One region of the Sphingomonas sp. PSPC2-2 genome, then DNA from elsewhere that is predicted to be linked to it. Evidence: riboswitches for the same ligand, from Rfam matches in the RefSeq annotation. Region 1 holds a riboswitch; the other holds the start of a gene.

Region 1 (7,561 bases):
GTCTCTGCGTCATATCCCGCGCTTGCCAGATCGGCCAAAATCGCCTCGGCCGATGCCAGCGCATCCAGTCCGACGGCATGGGCCATCTGATAGGTCTTGCCGGGATAGGTGGACAGGACCAGCGCCACTTGCCGTTCGCCGACGGCTTTGGCCGCCAACCTAGTCCAACCAGCGACCCGGTCCGCGATCGCGGTGATCCGCTCGGGCTCGGCCCGATGCGCGGTCCGGGCAAATTCGAGCAGCGGATCGCGCGTGCCCGCTTCCTTGAAACTGGCGACCCCGGCGAATAGCCGACCGTCAATCTCGGGCAATACGACATGCATGGCGAGATCGGCAGGTGACAGGCCGCGCGTGCCGTCTGCCCAGGCGGCGCGTCCCGAGGTTGCCAGCGCCACTTGAAACACCGGTACCCCCGCCGCGTCGAGCGGTGTTTCCCCAGCCTCGCCCCGCGCCGAAAATGCGGTCGCGTTGAGGATTGCGACGGGCGATAGTGTGCCGATCCACGCCGCGATCCGGTCGCGCGTTTGCGGGTGCTTCAGCGACGGTCCGAACAGCGACAGAGTCGCAAAACCGCGCTGCTCGAACGTGCCATGCAGCGCGGCAAAGGGGTCAAGGTCCTGCGCCGCGAGATAAGCGCGGTAGAAGACGAGCAAGATCAGCGGTCGATCGGGATCACGCGCAAAAGTGGCCGGATCGACCACCCCGCAATCGGGATGCCATCCGCCCGCCAGCGGCAACGATCGGGGCGTGACCGTATCGTCCCAACACAATCCTGCGGCGCGCGCCAGCAGCGTCAACGCGGCTCCGCTCGCTTCGGGCCCGCCTTCGTCGCACAAGCGCGCCAGCGCGCGCAGCGTCTGCGCGGACAGGGTGGAGACGGCGTCCAGCCGTGCGTCGGCGCGACCATCGGCGGGCAACACCGCCAGTGCAATCCCCCGTGCCCGCGCAAGCAGTTCGACCTGCTGCAACCCGTAACTCCAATAGGGCATGCCGCCGATGAGCCGGATGAGGATCGCTTTGGCACCGCTCAGCGTGCGCTCGACATAGGTGTCGACCGACAGCGGATGGCCGAGCGCTGCGAGATTGGCCAACCGGAGCGAAGGCAGCGTTTGCCCGGATCTTCGCGCGGAGTGCCATGCGCCCGCGAACGCACCAAGGTCGCTGTCCGAAAAGGACAGGATGACCAGGTCAGCCGGGGTCTGCCCCAGATCCTGCGGGATCGCGGCTTCCTCCAGACCGTGGCTTTCGCGGAAGAGGACGTGCACGGGCTGGCCTCAGCCGACCAGCGCCGTATGCAACGCCTCACCATCGATATGGTCGCGCTCGGCAATGACGACCAGCGTGGTGCGCCGCGCTTCACCCGGCCGCCACGGACGGTCATAATGGTAGCGCACGCGCGTGCCGACCGCCTGGACCAGCAGCCGCATCGGCTTGTCCGCCACCGCAGCATATCCCTTCACGCGCAAGATCTGGTGCTGCTGCGCGATGCGCACGATCCGGGCAGCCAGATCGGCGGGATCGGCGATTTCGCCGATGTCGAGCACGATGCTGTCGAAATCGTCATGCTCGTGATCGTCGTCGCCATCGTGATGCGACGGACGCGCCGCGATATCGTCTTCGGCGGCCGCGCCAAGCCCCAGAATTACGCGCGGATCGACCACGCCGTCGGTCAGCTCGAGGATCGGCACCGGTCGCGGTGCCTCGGCGGCGATAATCGCGCGTGCCGCTGCCACGCCTTCGGGACCCGCCAGATCGATCTTGGTGAGCAGGACGATATCGGCACAGGCCAATTGGTCCCCAAACACTTCGGACAACGGGGTTTCATGGTCGATGCCGGGGTCGGCGGCGCGTTGCGCCTCCAGCGCTGCGAGATCGGGTGCGAAGCGGCCTGCCGCCACCGCCTCGGCATCGGCCAGCGCGACGACGCCATCGACGGTGATGCGGCTGCGGATCGCGGGCCAGTCGAACGCCTTCAACAAGGGTTTGGGCAGGGCGAGGCCGGAGGTCTCGATCAGGATATGATCGGGCCGAGGGTCGAGTGCCAGCAAGCGTTCGACGGTCGGAATGAAATCGTCGGCGACGGTGCAGCAGATGCAGCCATTGGCCAGTTCGACGATGTTTTCCGCAGGGCAATCCGGAATGGCGCAGCCCTGTAGAATATCTCCGTCGATGCCGAGCGTGCCGAATTCATTGACGACGACCGCGAGCCGCCGGCCGCCAGCGTTGCGGATCAGGTGCGTGATCACGGTGGTTTTTCCGGCCCCGAGGAAGCCGGTGACGATGGTGACGGGGATCTTGGAAAGATCGGACATGGTACATCTCCCCGCGCCAGGACGAACACAGGACGGGGCTTGCCGGCGCATGACCGGTCGGCGTGCGACCCGGACCGACGCGAGAGCGCCCATGGCCGCACGACCGTGCAGCCCCAGCCGCACAGTTTCGTCGCCCAGACGGAGAAGTACCGTGCCAAGACCATCCCCTGGATCTGGGCAAGAGCGACCGGTGCACTGGCAGGTCTCCTGGCTCACGGGTCACCGTTTGATACGCACCTTCCCAGATCCCCACTTGCGTGGCGTTCCAGTGGCTGCTCCCGCAAAGGGGAGACCTGCGCATCGCACTATCCGCTTACAGTTGCAGGGACAGCTGTGGATTTGGGAGCACGCTCCCGCACCACATTCCCATTCAAGCCCCTCGCGGGGCACCGGTGCGATCATGAACCCCCGGATTTCTCCGGAGAATTCGAGCACCGCTTAACCGAGTTCGCAGGCAATGCCAATGCGGCATGTTGGCCGGGTTCAGCCGGGCAGGCGGACCTCGATCTCGTCGAAGCGTTTCCAGCGATAGATGCCGAAGCTGACGATCCAGCACAGCACGAAGAGGCCGATGATGGCAAACCCGAGCGTGTTGAATTGCTCGCCCAGCCGTGCCGCCGTCTCCCACGGCCAGCCCGCCAACCCCAGCTTTCCGCCGATCAGCGCCAGCGCCTCGATGCCGCCGATCACGATCGCGACGACTGCCGACATCAGCGTGATGGTGATGTTGTAATAGAGTTTGCGGATCGGTTTGACGAAGGCCCATTCATACGCCCCCAACATGACGACCCCGTCAGCGGTATCGATCAGCGCCATGCCCACGGCAAAGAGCAGCGGCAGCACGAGGATGGTGCCGATCGCGGTGCCATCGGCGGCCTGCTGTCCGGACAGCCCGAGGATCGCGACCTCGGTCGCCGTGTCGAAGCCCAGCCCGAACAGGAAACCGAGCGGGGCCATGTGCCACGGTCGGTTGACTAAGCGGAACATCGGTCGAAACACCCGCGCCAAGATGCCGCGCCCGGCCAGCAGCAAGTCGATATCCTCATCGACATAGGCACCGCCCGCGCGGACATGGGCAAAGGTCTTCCACACCGCGCGCAGGATGATGAGATTGGTCGCCGCGATGGCGAACAGGAACCCCGCCGACACGATGGTGGCGACGGTGCCGCCAATCTGCTTTAGCACCGCCATGCCGGCGAGTGCGCTCGCCGTCAGCGCGACGGCCACCGACGCGATTGCGATGATCCCGGAATGGCCGATCGCAAACCAGAAGCCCGTGCTGACCGGGCGCTGGCCATCCTGCATCAGCTTGCGGGTGACGTTGTCGATGGCGGCGATATGATCGGCATCGACCGCGTGGCGCAGCCCCAGACCCCAGGCGAGCAGGGCGGTGCCCAGCATCAGCGGGCGTTCGTGAAACAGCGTGAACGCCCAAATCCACGCGCCGATATTCGCCAGGATCAAGATCGTGAACAACCAGCCGATGCGGCGGCGCAGACCATCCTGGCGGGGCGGGGACGAAGCCGACGGTGCGTGCGTCATAACCAACAGACCCTTCTCAACCGCTTGGGTCCCGACGCGCGGTCGCCCTTCAGACGCGCGCCGCCGCTACCGTCATTTCCTGTTGCATGGCAAGAGCCTGCCCAAAATCGCGAAGAGCCGGATCACGCCCCCTTGGGTCGCGCGATCTCGAACAGCGCAGGCCAGTTCTTGCCCGTGACGTAGAGCTTCCGCGCCGCGCGATCATACGCGATGCCGTTGGCAACCGAATCGGGGTCGGTCAGTTGCACCTGCGCGAGGAGCGGGGACAGGTCGATGAAGCCGAGCACCTTGCCGCTGACCGGATCGATCCGCGCGATATAGTGCGTCATCCAGATATTGGCGAGCAGCTCGCCATCGACATATTCGAGCTCGTTAATCTGGTCGAGCAAGCGGCCGTTGATCGTCACCGTCACGCGCCGGACGACCTTCTGAGTGGTCGGATCGAGAAAGCGCAACACCGGCGTGCCGTCCGACAGGATCAGCGCGTGCCCGTCATCGGTCATCGCCCAGCCTTCGCCGCTATAGCGGAATCCGCCGGAGCGCTTGAGACCCGGGAGCGACCAGCGAAACCCTTGGCCGCCATGCCAGGTGACGCTGAACAGTTGCTGTTTCCATGCAACGATGCCTTCACCAAACAGGCTCGGCGGCAATTTCGTCCGTGCCAGGACGCGGCCGCTTGCCAAGTCGACGCGGCGAATGTCCGATTGTCCCTCCCGCCCGGTGCTTTCGTACAGCACGCCGTGGTCGATCAGCAGACCTTCGGTAAAGGCGCTGGTGTCATGCGGGTAGCGGTTGAGGATCTGCGCCGTGGTGACGGGCGGCGGGGGTGCCGGTGGCGGAGCCGCGCCTTGCACGGCGAGGAGCGCGGCGAAGAGCAGGGTGCGGATCATAAAGCGCGAACCAATGTAACGGCGGTGGCGATCCATGGCGGATCGGTGACGACTTGCTGGCGGGCACCGGGGCCGAGCGGGAGAAGGTGGAGCTTCCCGTCCTCGCGCCCGATCAGGCGTGCGAACAGGAAACGGCCTGCCGGGCGCGGAACGAGAACGTCGCGGTTGAGCGCCTGGGCGAAATCTGCCGGTGGAATACGCACGCACCAGATGGTGTCGCCAGCACGATAGTCCCCCACGCCGGCCTGGACCGACACCGCGACATGCTCGGGTGCGGGGGCCGGGGGGACGACGGTCGCCGGGCGCTTGGGGGCATGCGCTCCGGTCGTATCGAGGATTGCGGCCACGGCGATGTCGGCGCGGTCGGGCAAGGTGACCAGATCGGCTGCGCGCACCCCCAATGCTGCGGCGATCCGGTTCAGCCAACCGACCGAGACGGTGCGCGTGCCGGTTTCCAGGCGACCGATCGTCTGCGCGGTGGTTGGCGGTATACACGCGCGCGCGACATCGTCGAGCGTCATGCCCTTGGCGCGCCGGACTTCGCGGATAGCGGTGATCATGCCAGCCTTCTAACCAAATTGGTTTTTTGCTGTCCTACATCCGTGGCCTCATGGCAACGCTTTTCGCGGAAGCGATGTGAGAGGAAACGGCGATGCGGGAACTGGTGGAGCGAGCGATCGAGGAATGCGGTGTGGTGCGCGGCGCGGCGACACCGCGCACGCATCGGCCTCGGCGCAGCGTCAGTGTGCATGTCGGCGAATCGCCGCTCAGCTGGCTGCGGGCGCATGGCAAGATCGATGCGCGGCAGTTCGAGGCGGGGGAGCGCTTGCGCGCGGACTATGAAATGGCGGCGCTCGCCCCGCGGGTGACGATGCAGTGGGCGGCACGGGTGGATGGCGGCGCTAGCGGGCTCGATCCGACACTGGCGCAGATAGCTGCAAAACGGCGCTTCGATGCGGCGATGGCCGGGCTTGGTGGCGGCTTGCGCGACGTCGCGTGGCGCGTGGTGTGTGCGGGCGAAGGGCTGCCCATCGCCGAGCGCGCACTCGGGTGGCCGCAGCGGGCCGGGCGAATCGTACTGACACTGGCGCTTGATCGCCTGGGCGATCATTATGGGTTGCGATGAGGTGGATCGTTGGGGGAAGAGGATGCCGATCAAGCGCGAAATGATGGTGCGGCGCGATGCGCTGACGCAGGTGGCGGTCAACGAGACGCTGGCCCCCGAGCCGGGCGAGGGTGAAATCCTGCTGCAGATCGAGGCGTTCGCGGTGACCGCCAACACCGTGACCTATGGCGTGGTCGGCGCGCAGATCGGATATTGGAATTTCTTCCCCGCGCCCGAAGGCTGGGGGATCGTGCCGGCCTGGGGCTATGCCCGCGTGGTCGCGTCGCGCGTCGCGGACATTGCGGTGGGCGAGCGGGTTTATGGCTTCCTGCCGATGGCGTCGCATCTGATCGTGCAACCGGGCAAGATTTCGGCCGGGCTGTTTCGCGACATGGCGGCGCATCGCCAGCCGATGAGCGCGGTCTACAACCAGTATCGGCGGCTCCAGGCTGACCCGGCGCACGATGCGGCGCGGGAGGATTTGCGGATGCTGTTCGAGCCCTTGTTCCTGACCAGCTTCCTGATCGAGGACACACTGCGCCGCGCGGGTTGGTACGGCACCGACACCGTCGTGCTGACCAGTGCGTCGAGCAAGACCGCGCTGGGCACAGCCTATGTGCTGCGCGAAGGCAGCCCGCAAATCCGCCGGATCGGTTTGACCAGCGCCGCGCATGTCGGCTTTGTCGAAAAGACCGGGCTGTACGATGCGGTGCTGGCTTATGACGCGATCAATGGTCTGGGGAGCCTCGCCGAGGCTGTCCTCATCGATTTTGCCGGAAATGCGGCGCTGTTGCAGGCAGCCTACGCTGCGCTGCCGGACCGGGTGGCGCAATGCCTGCGCGTGGGCGTGACGCATCATGACGCAGGTGGCGAAACCGCGCTGCTGCCGGACCCGAAGCCGGTATGGTTCTTTGCACCCAATGCCGCGACCGCGCTGATTGGCGAGATCGGGCAGGAAGGGTTCAATGCAGCCGTCGCGGCGCAATGGACTGGCTTTGTCGCCGTCGCGGCGGGGCTGATTCACGTCGAGCATGGCCAGGGCATCGAGGCGTTGCAACGTATCTGGCGCACGCAGGTGGCGGGGCAGGCCGCGCCGGATACCGGGTTCGTCGTGCGGCTGTAGCTATCGTCGCGCGGGCCGCCCCGCTAAGGCCACAGACATGCACATCGATTTCATCAAATGTCATGGTTCGGGGAATGACTTCCCCCTGGTGGACGCGCGCGCGCTGACGCTGGACGACGACAGCTGGGCACGGATCGCGGTGGCGCTGGCGGATCGGAACGGCAGCGTCGGCGGCGACGGGCTGTTGCTGTTGACGGCGGGGGATGCGCTCCACGCGATGGGCTTTCGCATGTTCAATTCCGACGGCAGCGAAGCCGAGACGTGTTTGAACGGCGTGCGCTGCGTGGCGCGTCTTGGGTTCGAGGCGCTCGGCATCGAGCGCGCGGCGATGCGGTTGCAGACATCGACGGTCGAGGTGTGGCGCGATCCTGACCTCGCACCGGGCGTGGCGACGATCCGCGAAGTGGCCGGGCCGGTCAATCTCGACGTGACGCAGTGGCCGATGACGGTGGGCGCGGAGCGGATTGTCGATGCGCCGATCCCAGCGCTTGGCAGCGCACGCGTCTTTACTGCGGTGGCGATCCCCAATCCGCATCTGGTGAGCTTCGTCGATTCGGTCGACGAGGCCGAACTGGTTGCGCTGGGCGAG
Region 2 (7,561 bases), on a different contig from region 1:
CGGCACCGGCGGCAAGGTGATCCGCGAGATCGTCGCGCAGACCGGCGCCAAGGTCGACATTGACGATGAGGGCCTGATCAAGATCAGCTCGTCCGACACCGCGCAGATCGAAGCTGCGATCAAGTGGATCAAGGGCATCGTCGAGGAAGCCGAAGTCGGCAAGGTCTATGACGGCAAGGTCGTCAACCTGGTCGATTTCGGTGCGTTCGTGAACTTCATGGGTGGCAAGGACGGTCTCGTCCACGTCTCCGAAATCAAGAACGAGCGAGTCGAGAAGGTCGCGGACGTCCTCAAGGAAGGCCAGGACGTCAAGGTCAAGGTCCTCGAGATCGATCCGCGCGGCAAGGTGCGCCTGTCGATGCGCGTCGTCGACCAGGAAACCGGTGCCGAGATCGAAGACACCCGCCCGGCGCGTGAACCGCGCGAAGGTGGCGATCGCGGTCCGCGCGGTCCCCGTCGTGATGGTGACGGCGGCCGTGGCCCGCGTGGCGATGGCGGTGGTCGTGGCGAAGGCCGTGGTGATCGTGGTCCGCGCCGTGATGGCGACGGTGGCCGTGGCCCGCGTCGCGATGGCGGCGGCGAGCGCGCACCCCGTGCAGAGCGTTCAGGCGGCAATGACGACGGCCCCGCGCCCGAGTTCGCGCCGGCCTTCCTGACCGGTGACCGCGACTAAAACCTCCGGCTCTTACGGAGGAAGAAGGGGCTCGGAGCGATCCGGGCCCCTATTCTTATGCGCTATCGCAGCGCCCGCCAGGCAACATAAGCGGCGGTCGCCAGCACCATCAGCGCAAAGCCGACCCGCGCGACCGCAACCCGCGTCGCCAGCACGCGACCGACCGGAATGGCAAGAGCAGATCCGATCGCCCCGCCGCCAACCAGCGCGGCGAAGACCGGCCAATTGACCAGCCCCGACGCCGCATAACTCGCACTGGTCGCAGCGCCGAACAGCACCACCGACACCAGCGAAGAGGCAGCCGCATTGGCCAGCGTCATGCCCGTCGCCGCCATCAAACCCGGCACGATCAGGAAGCCACCACCAATCCCGAAAAAGCCCGCGGCCAACCCGGTCACCGCGCCTGCGGGGGCAAGCTTCAGGGTGATGGCGGCGTTCAACCGCACACCGGCATCGCCCTCCCTTTTGCGCGGCAGCAGCATCGATCCTCCGACCAGCGCCATCGCCAGCGCGAACCAGATCAGCAATTGGCTGCCATCGATTTGCTTGGCGATATGCGCGCCGATCAGCGAGCCGGTCAGCCCGGCCCCGCCAAAGACCAGTGCGCACGGCCATTTCACCCGCCCGGCACGCGCCTGCACCAGCAGCCCGACCGCGGCATTGACCGCGACCGCCGCCGCCGATGTGCCGATCGCGACATGCGGATCGCGGATGCCGACGATATAGAGCAGCAACGGCGTTGCCAGCACCGACCCGCCACCGCCGAACACCGACAGCAACAGGCCGATCACCGCGCCACCGAGGATCGCGGCCGGATAGGAGATCATGACGCTCTCCTCCGATTACAGCGCAGCCGTCCGGTTCCACGGCAAGAGCGCCAGCAGCTTCGCCATCCCGCAAAAGCCGCTAATGCCTGCAAAGGTCAGCCCCGCACCGACAAAGGCCGACAGCGCAAAGAAGCCCGGTGCCACCAGCCAGCCCAGGCACACCCCGATCAGCACCAGCGATCCAGCGACGATCTGGACTTGGCGCATCATCTCCAACGGCGCCTTGCGGTCCGCCTCGACCGGCAAACCGGCGCGCGCCCAGCCGTCGAGGCCGCCTTCCAGAACATAGCCCTGCCCCGCCACCGGCGCCGCCAGCCGCGCGGCATTGGTGGCAGTCCGCATGCCCGAGCGGCACAGGAACACCACGTCGATCCCGGGCCGTTCGGGCAAGGCCGCTGCACTGAAGCGCGACAACGGGCACGACACCGAGCCGGCGATATGCCGCCGGGCGAATTCGTCGTCCTCGCGAATGTCGATCAGCAGCGCATGACCTTGGCGCAGGCGCGCCTCGACCGCCTCAGGCGTCAGCGGAAGCAAGGGTTTCGGCATGGGACGTCTCCACATCATCGGAACAGAAAATGGTCGCGAGCGTCGCCAGCACCTGCGCGGCCGCCGGATCGGCGATGCGATAGCGAATCGACACGCCCTCGCGCCGGGTCGCCACCAACCCATCGCTGCGCAGCACCGCGAGATGCTGCGAGAGTGCGGATTGCGACAGCCCGATCAGCGGCAGCAATTCCCCAACCGAGCGCTCGCCGCCGGTCAATTGGCACAGGATCATCAGCCGTCGTTCGTTCGCCAGCGCCCGCAGCAGCTTGGCCGCAGCGGTCGCATTCGCCTCGAATCGCGCAGGGTCGAAAGTGGTCGGGTCAGCCATAGCCTCAATATATTCATTGAATCTAATTTAGCAATATCTTATATTGCGACGAGAAGGAGCCAAAACGATGCCCCGCCCCAACCACAATCCCCATGTGCAGACCTTTTTCGACTCAGCGACCTTCACCGCGACGCATCTGGTCAGCGACCCCGCGACAGGCGTCGCCGCGATCGTGGATCCGGTGCTCGATTTCGAACCGAAGAGCGGCACGCTGTCCACGGCGTCGGCCGATGCCGTGCTGCAGGCGGTGGCGGAACAGGGGCTGGATCTGGTCTATGTGCTGGAAACGCACGCCCATGCCGATCATCTGTCGGCGGCCGACCATATCCGGCACCGCGCCGGCGCGAAGATCGCGATCGGCGCCCACATTACGGCGGTTCAGCATGTCTTTGCCGATCTGTTCGAGCTTGACGATGTTGCGCCCGATGGCAGCCAGTTCGACCTGTTGCTCAAGGAAGGCGATCATTTGCCGCTCGGGGACCTGTCGATCGGCGTGTTGCATACGCCCGGCCACACCCCCGCCTGCAGCACCTATCTGATCGGCGATGCCGCCTTTGTCGGCGACACGCTGTTCATGCCCGATTACGGCACCGCGCGCGCCGATTTTCCGGGCGGCGATGCGGCGACGCTCTATCGCTCGATCGGCAAGATCCTGGCGCTGCCACCGCACACGCGGCTGTTCGTCGGCCATGATTATTTGCCCGCGACGCGCACCGATTATCGCTGGGAAACCACGGTAGCGGAGGAAACCGCCGCCAACGTCCATGTGCATGTGGGGGTGAGCGAACAGTCCTTTGTCGCTATGCGCGAGGCGCGCGATCGCACGCTGGCCGCGCCAACGCTGATCCTGCCATCGCTTCAGGTCAACATTCGCGCGGGTGCCCTGCCACCGCCCAGCCCTGGCGGCACCGTCTTCCTGAAGCTGCCGGTCACCTTCGCCGGCGGCACGCGGCCTGCCGCCGCCTAACCGCGCCCGCGTCCAGAACGGACCACCGCGAAAATCGGTTGGCTTATCGCAACGCCCGTCCTATCCCACGCCTCGTGATGGCCCCTTTCGAGGAGCCATCCAGCTTCGCGCCGGTACCGGGAATGCAGTGCGCACGCTCCGTGCAAATCTGCAGCTGTCCCTGCAACTGTAAGCGGCGAGCACGACGCGCAGGCGGAACCGGCAACGGCTCCGCAGCCACTGGGAAAGCCCGCCACCGTGGCGGACCACCTGGGAAGGCGCGCATCGCGCGATGACCCGTGAGCCAGGAGACCGACCGGCGCGGGTCGCTCTTGCCCGGCTCATGGGATTGGCCAGGCGCGAAACGCTTTTCGTCTGAGCGACGAACGTGCGGCTGGGGCCGCATCGGGGGCGGTGCCGGGCGCTTATGCGTCCGTCCGGTGGCGTGTCCCGACCGTTCGCAGCGGACGCCCCGGCCCTTGTCGCTCGACGCCCAAGGGACTCGTTTACGCCATGAAGACTTTGCTTTCCTCGGCCGCGCTCGCCGCGCTGCTGCTCCCCGCCACCGCCTTCGCTCAGGTCGCCCCCGATCCGGTGCCCGCACAAGCGACCGACGACACTTCGTCCATCGTCGTCACTGGCATCCGCTCCACCGTCACCCCGCTGCGTGCGGATCAGATTGGCGGCTCGGTCACCGTGCTTGATGCCGATGCGCTCGGTCAACGCCAGACCCGCACCGTCTCCGACATCCTGCGCGACGTGCCCGGCGTCGCGGTCAGCCGCATCCCCGGCCAGACCCAAGTCCGCCTGCGCGGGGCCGAGGCCAACCACACGCTCGTATTGATCGACGGGATCGAAGTGTCCGACCCCTATGCCGGTGAATTCGATTTCGGCACGCTGATCGCCGACGAGGTCGCGCGCGTGGAAGTCCTGCGCGGCCAGCAAAGCGCGATCTATGGCTCCGATGCGATCGGCGGGGTAATCCAATATATCACGCTGACCGGCCGCGAAGCGCCAGGCATCAGTGCGCGGATCGAGGGTGGCTCCTTCGGCACGGTCAACACCGCCGCGCGCATTGCGGGTGTGTCGGGCACGTTCGACTATGCCCTGTCGGGAACGCTCAACACCACCGGCGGTACCCCCAACGCGCGTGGGGGAACGCGCAATCTCGGGAATGATTCGGGCGCGGTGTCGTTCAAATCGACGTGGTCGCCCGCATCCAATGCGCGCGTCACCGCCGTCGCGCGCTATGCCCGTACCCAGGCCGATTTCAACGACAGCGACAGCAACTCCGCCAGCAAGACCTTTGGCTATACGATCGACACGCCGGGCGCGCATTTCATCAACGAAGCGGTTTACGGCCTGCTGCGCGGCGAGCTCGATTTGCTCGACGGCAAGTGGACGCAGGCGCTGACCGGGCAAATCGCCGATACCACGCGCAATGGCTATGGTGCGACCGCGCGCACCTATGGCGACACGGGTCAGCGGCTTAAGGGCTCGTATGAATCGACGCTCAAGCTCAACCAGGGCGCGCTGCGCCATCAGTTTACCGTCGCGGTCGATATCGAACGCGAACGCTATCGCAATACCGATCCGACCGGCTTTGCCTTCACCGGGCGGCGGCAAGTCGACAATGTCGGCATCGTCGGACAATATGACCTGACGCTGGGCGAGCATGCGGCGTTCGGCGCGTCGCTGCGGCAGGACCTCAACAACCGCTTCCAGGACACCACCACCTATCGCGTGCAGGGCAGCTATCGCTTCGACAGCGGTACGCGGGTTCGCGCAGCGGCGGGATCGGGCGTGAAAAATCCGGGGTTTTATGAACTCTACGGCTATAGCGACGGGCGCTTCATCGGCAATCCGGGCCTGAAGCCGGAACGCTCCGAGGGCTGGGAAGCCGGGATCGAGCAGAGTTTCGTCGACGGCCATGTGCTGATCGGCGCGACCTATTTCGACAGCCGTTTGTCGGATGAGATCTACACCACCTATCCGGCACCCAATTTCGTCGCCACACCCGCCAACCGCACCACCAAATCACGCCAACACGGCGTCGAGGCGTTCCTCAACGCCCGCATCGGCACCGCGTGGCGGATCGACGCGGCCTATACCTATCTCCACGCGCGCGAGAATGGCATGGAGGAAGTGCGCCGCCCGAGCCATATCGCCAGCGTCGCGCTCGGGTGGCGCGCGCCGCACGATCGCTTCGGCTTTACCGCCGTCGCGCGCTACAATGGCGATACCAGCGACGTGGCGTTTACCGATCCATCCTATGTTCCGGTCACGGTACGGCTGCACGATTATGTGCTGCTCAACCTCAATGGCGACGTGAAGCTGACCAAGCACTTCGCGCTGTTCGGCCGGATCGAGAACCTCAACAACGCGCATTATGAGGACGTGTTCAGCTTCGCCAATCCGGGCCGCGCGGTTTACGGTGGCGTCCGCGCCCGCTTCTGAGCACCAGCTCCGTCATCCGGGCACCGCCCCGGATGACGGAGCGCCATAGCAGGCCCTTGCATCACTCCATAATTCTATTATAGTAGAACTATGGAAATATATACCGCCGTCTCCGCGTTGTCCGCGCTCGCCCATGCCGGGCGGCTCAGCGTGTTCCGCATGCTGGTCCAGGCCGGTCCCGAAGGGCTCGCGGCGGGCGAGATCTCGCGGCGGCTGGACGTTCCCGCCAATAGCTTGTCGACCAATCTCCAGATTCTGTCGCACGCCCAATTGGTATCGAGTCGCCGCGATGGGCGTTCGGTCATCTATTCCGCGCGGCACGACAGCATGGCGCGCTTACTCGAATATCTCATGGAGGATTGCTGCGACGGCAATCCGGAGATTTGCGGGCAGCTCGCCGACACCGTGCTGCGCAGCCGCTGTACTAAGGAGGGACACGCATGACCGACCCGATCGCCACCGATATCATCGTCTATCACAATCCGGCCTGCGGCACGTCGCGCAACACGCTGGCGATGATCCGCAACGCAGGGATCGAGCCGCACGTCGTCGAATATCTCAAGACGCCGCCATCGCGCGCGCTGCTGGAGCAGTTGATCGACCGCGCCGGAATGCGCCCGCGCGATCTGCTGCGCGAAAAGGGCACGCCCTATGCCGAGCTTGGCCTGGACGATGAGAGCCTGAGCGACGCCGCGCTGGTCGATGCGATGATGGCGCATCCGATCCTGATCAACCGCCCGCTGGTGGTGTCGCCGCTCGGCGTGAAGCTCTGCCGCCCGTCCGAGTTGGTGCTCGATTTGCTGCCTGCGCCGCAACAAGGGGCGTTCACCAAGGAAGATGGCGAGCAAGTAATCGACGCGCACGGCCAGCGCGTCGGCTGATGCTCACCGCCGTTCTGATCTTTCTCGCGACGATTACGCTCGTCATCTGGCAACCGCGCGGGCTTGGCATTGGCTGGAGCGCGATGGGCGGTGCCATCGTCGCGTTGCTGGCAGGCGCGATCACCCTCGCCGACATCCCGGTGGTATGGAATATCGTGTGGAATGCGACGGGCGCGTTCGTCGCGATCATCCTGATCAGCTTGATCCTCGATGCCGCCGGTTTCTTCGAATGGGCGGCGTTGCACGTCGCACGCTGGGGCGGCGGCAACGGCAAAAGGCTGTTCGCGCTGGTGGTGCTGCTGGGTGCGGCGGTATCCTCGCTCTTTGCCAACGATGGCGCGGCGCTGATCCTGACGCCGATCGTGCTCGCGATGCTGCGCGCATTGGGTTACGGAACCAAGGCGACGCTGGCGTTCGTCATGGCGGCGGGCTTCATCGCCGATACCGCCAGTCTGCCGCTGGTCGTTTCCAACCTCGTCAACATCGTTTCGGCCGACTTCTTCAAGCTCGGCTTTGCGGACTATGCGCTGGTGATGGTGCCGGTCGATCTCGCCGCGATCGCCGCGACGCTCGGGGCGCTGCTGCTGTTCTTCCGTCGCGATATTCCGGCGGACTATGATGTCACCCAATTGCGCAAACCCGCAGATGCGATCCGCGACGCGGCGACCTTTCGCGCCGGGTGGGTGGTGCTGGCGATGCTGCTCGTCGGCTTCTTTCTGCTCGACCCGATCGGTGTCCCGATCAGCGCCACCGCCGCGCTCGCCGCGCTGGTGCTGATCGTCATCGCCGGGCGCGGCCATGTGATCCAAACCGGCGCGGTCATCCGCGGTGCACCGTGGCAAGTCGTGGTGTTTTCGCTCGGTATGTATCTGGTCGTGTTCGGCCTGAAGAATGCCGGAC

Evidence for each region. Region 1 has a riboswitch for cobalamin ahead of cobW (cobalamin biosynthesis protein CobW). Riboswitches for the same ligand answer to the same signal wherever they lie in the genome.
Region 2: linked by a shared signal. The riboswitch ahead of ACP7BY_RS15360 (TonB-dependent receptor plug domain-containing protein) and the one ahead of cobW (cobalamin biosynthesis protein CobW) in region 1 are both predicted to bind cobalamin.

The regions. Positions count from the first base shown of each region.
Region 1 is NZ_JAFCWU010000007.1:37,792-45,352, reverse strand. Features, by position in the region: gene cobN (cobaltochelatase subunit CobN) at 1-1,265, opposite strand, end outside; gene cobW (cobalamin biosynthesis protein CobW) at 1,275-2,312, opposite strand; cobalamin riboswitch at 2,493-2,721, opposite strand; gene ACP7BY_RS13470 (HoxN/HupN/NixA family nickel/cobalt transporter) at 2,796-3,854, opposite strand; gene ACP7BY_RS13465 (glutaminyl-peptide cyclotransferase) at 3,977-4,744, opposite strand; gene ACP7BY_RS13460 (helix-turn-helix domain-containing protein) at 4,741-5,304, opposite strand; gene ACP7BY_RS13455 (DUF6456 domain-containing protein) at 5,397-5,870, shown strand; gene ACP7BY_RS13450 (DUF2855 family protein) at 5,893-6,972, shown strand; gene dapF (diaminopimelate epimerase) at 7,010-7,561, shown strand, end outside.
Region 2 is NZ_JAFCWU010000008.1:172,319-179,879, reverse strand. Features, by position in the region: gene pnp (polyribonucleotide nucleotidyltransferase) at 1-673, shown strand, start outside; gene ACP7BY_RS15380 (sulfite exporter TauE/SafE family protein) at 736-1,500, opposite strand; gene ACP7BY_RS15375 (rhodanese family protein) at 1,516-2,049, opposite strand; gene ACP7BY_RS15370 (ArsR/SmtB family transcription factor) at 2,018-2,377, opposite strand; gene ACP7BY_RS15365 (MBL fold metallo-hydrolase) at 2,445-3,344, shown strand; cobalamin riboswitch at 3,439-3,658, shown strand; gene ACP7BY_RS15360 (TonB-dependent receptor plug domain-containing protein) at 3,837-5,780, shown strand; gene ACP7BY_RS15355 (ArsR/SmtB family transcription factor) at 5,871-6,224, shown strand; gene arsC (arsenate reductase (glutaredoxin)) at 6,221-6,661, shown strand; gene ACP7BY_RS15345 (arsenic transporter) at 6,661-7,561, shown strand, end outside.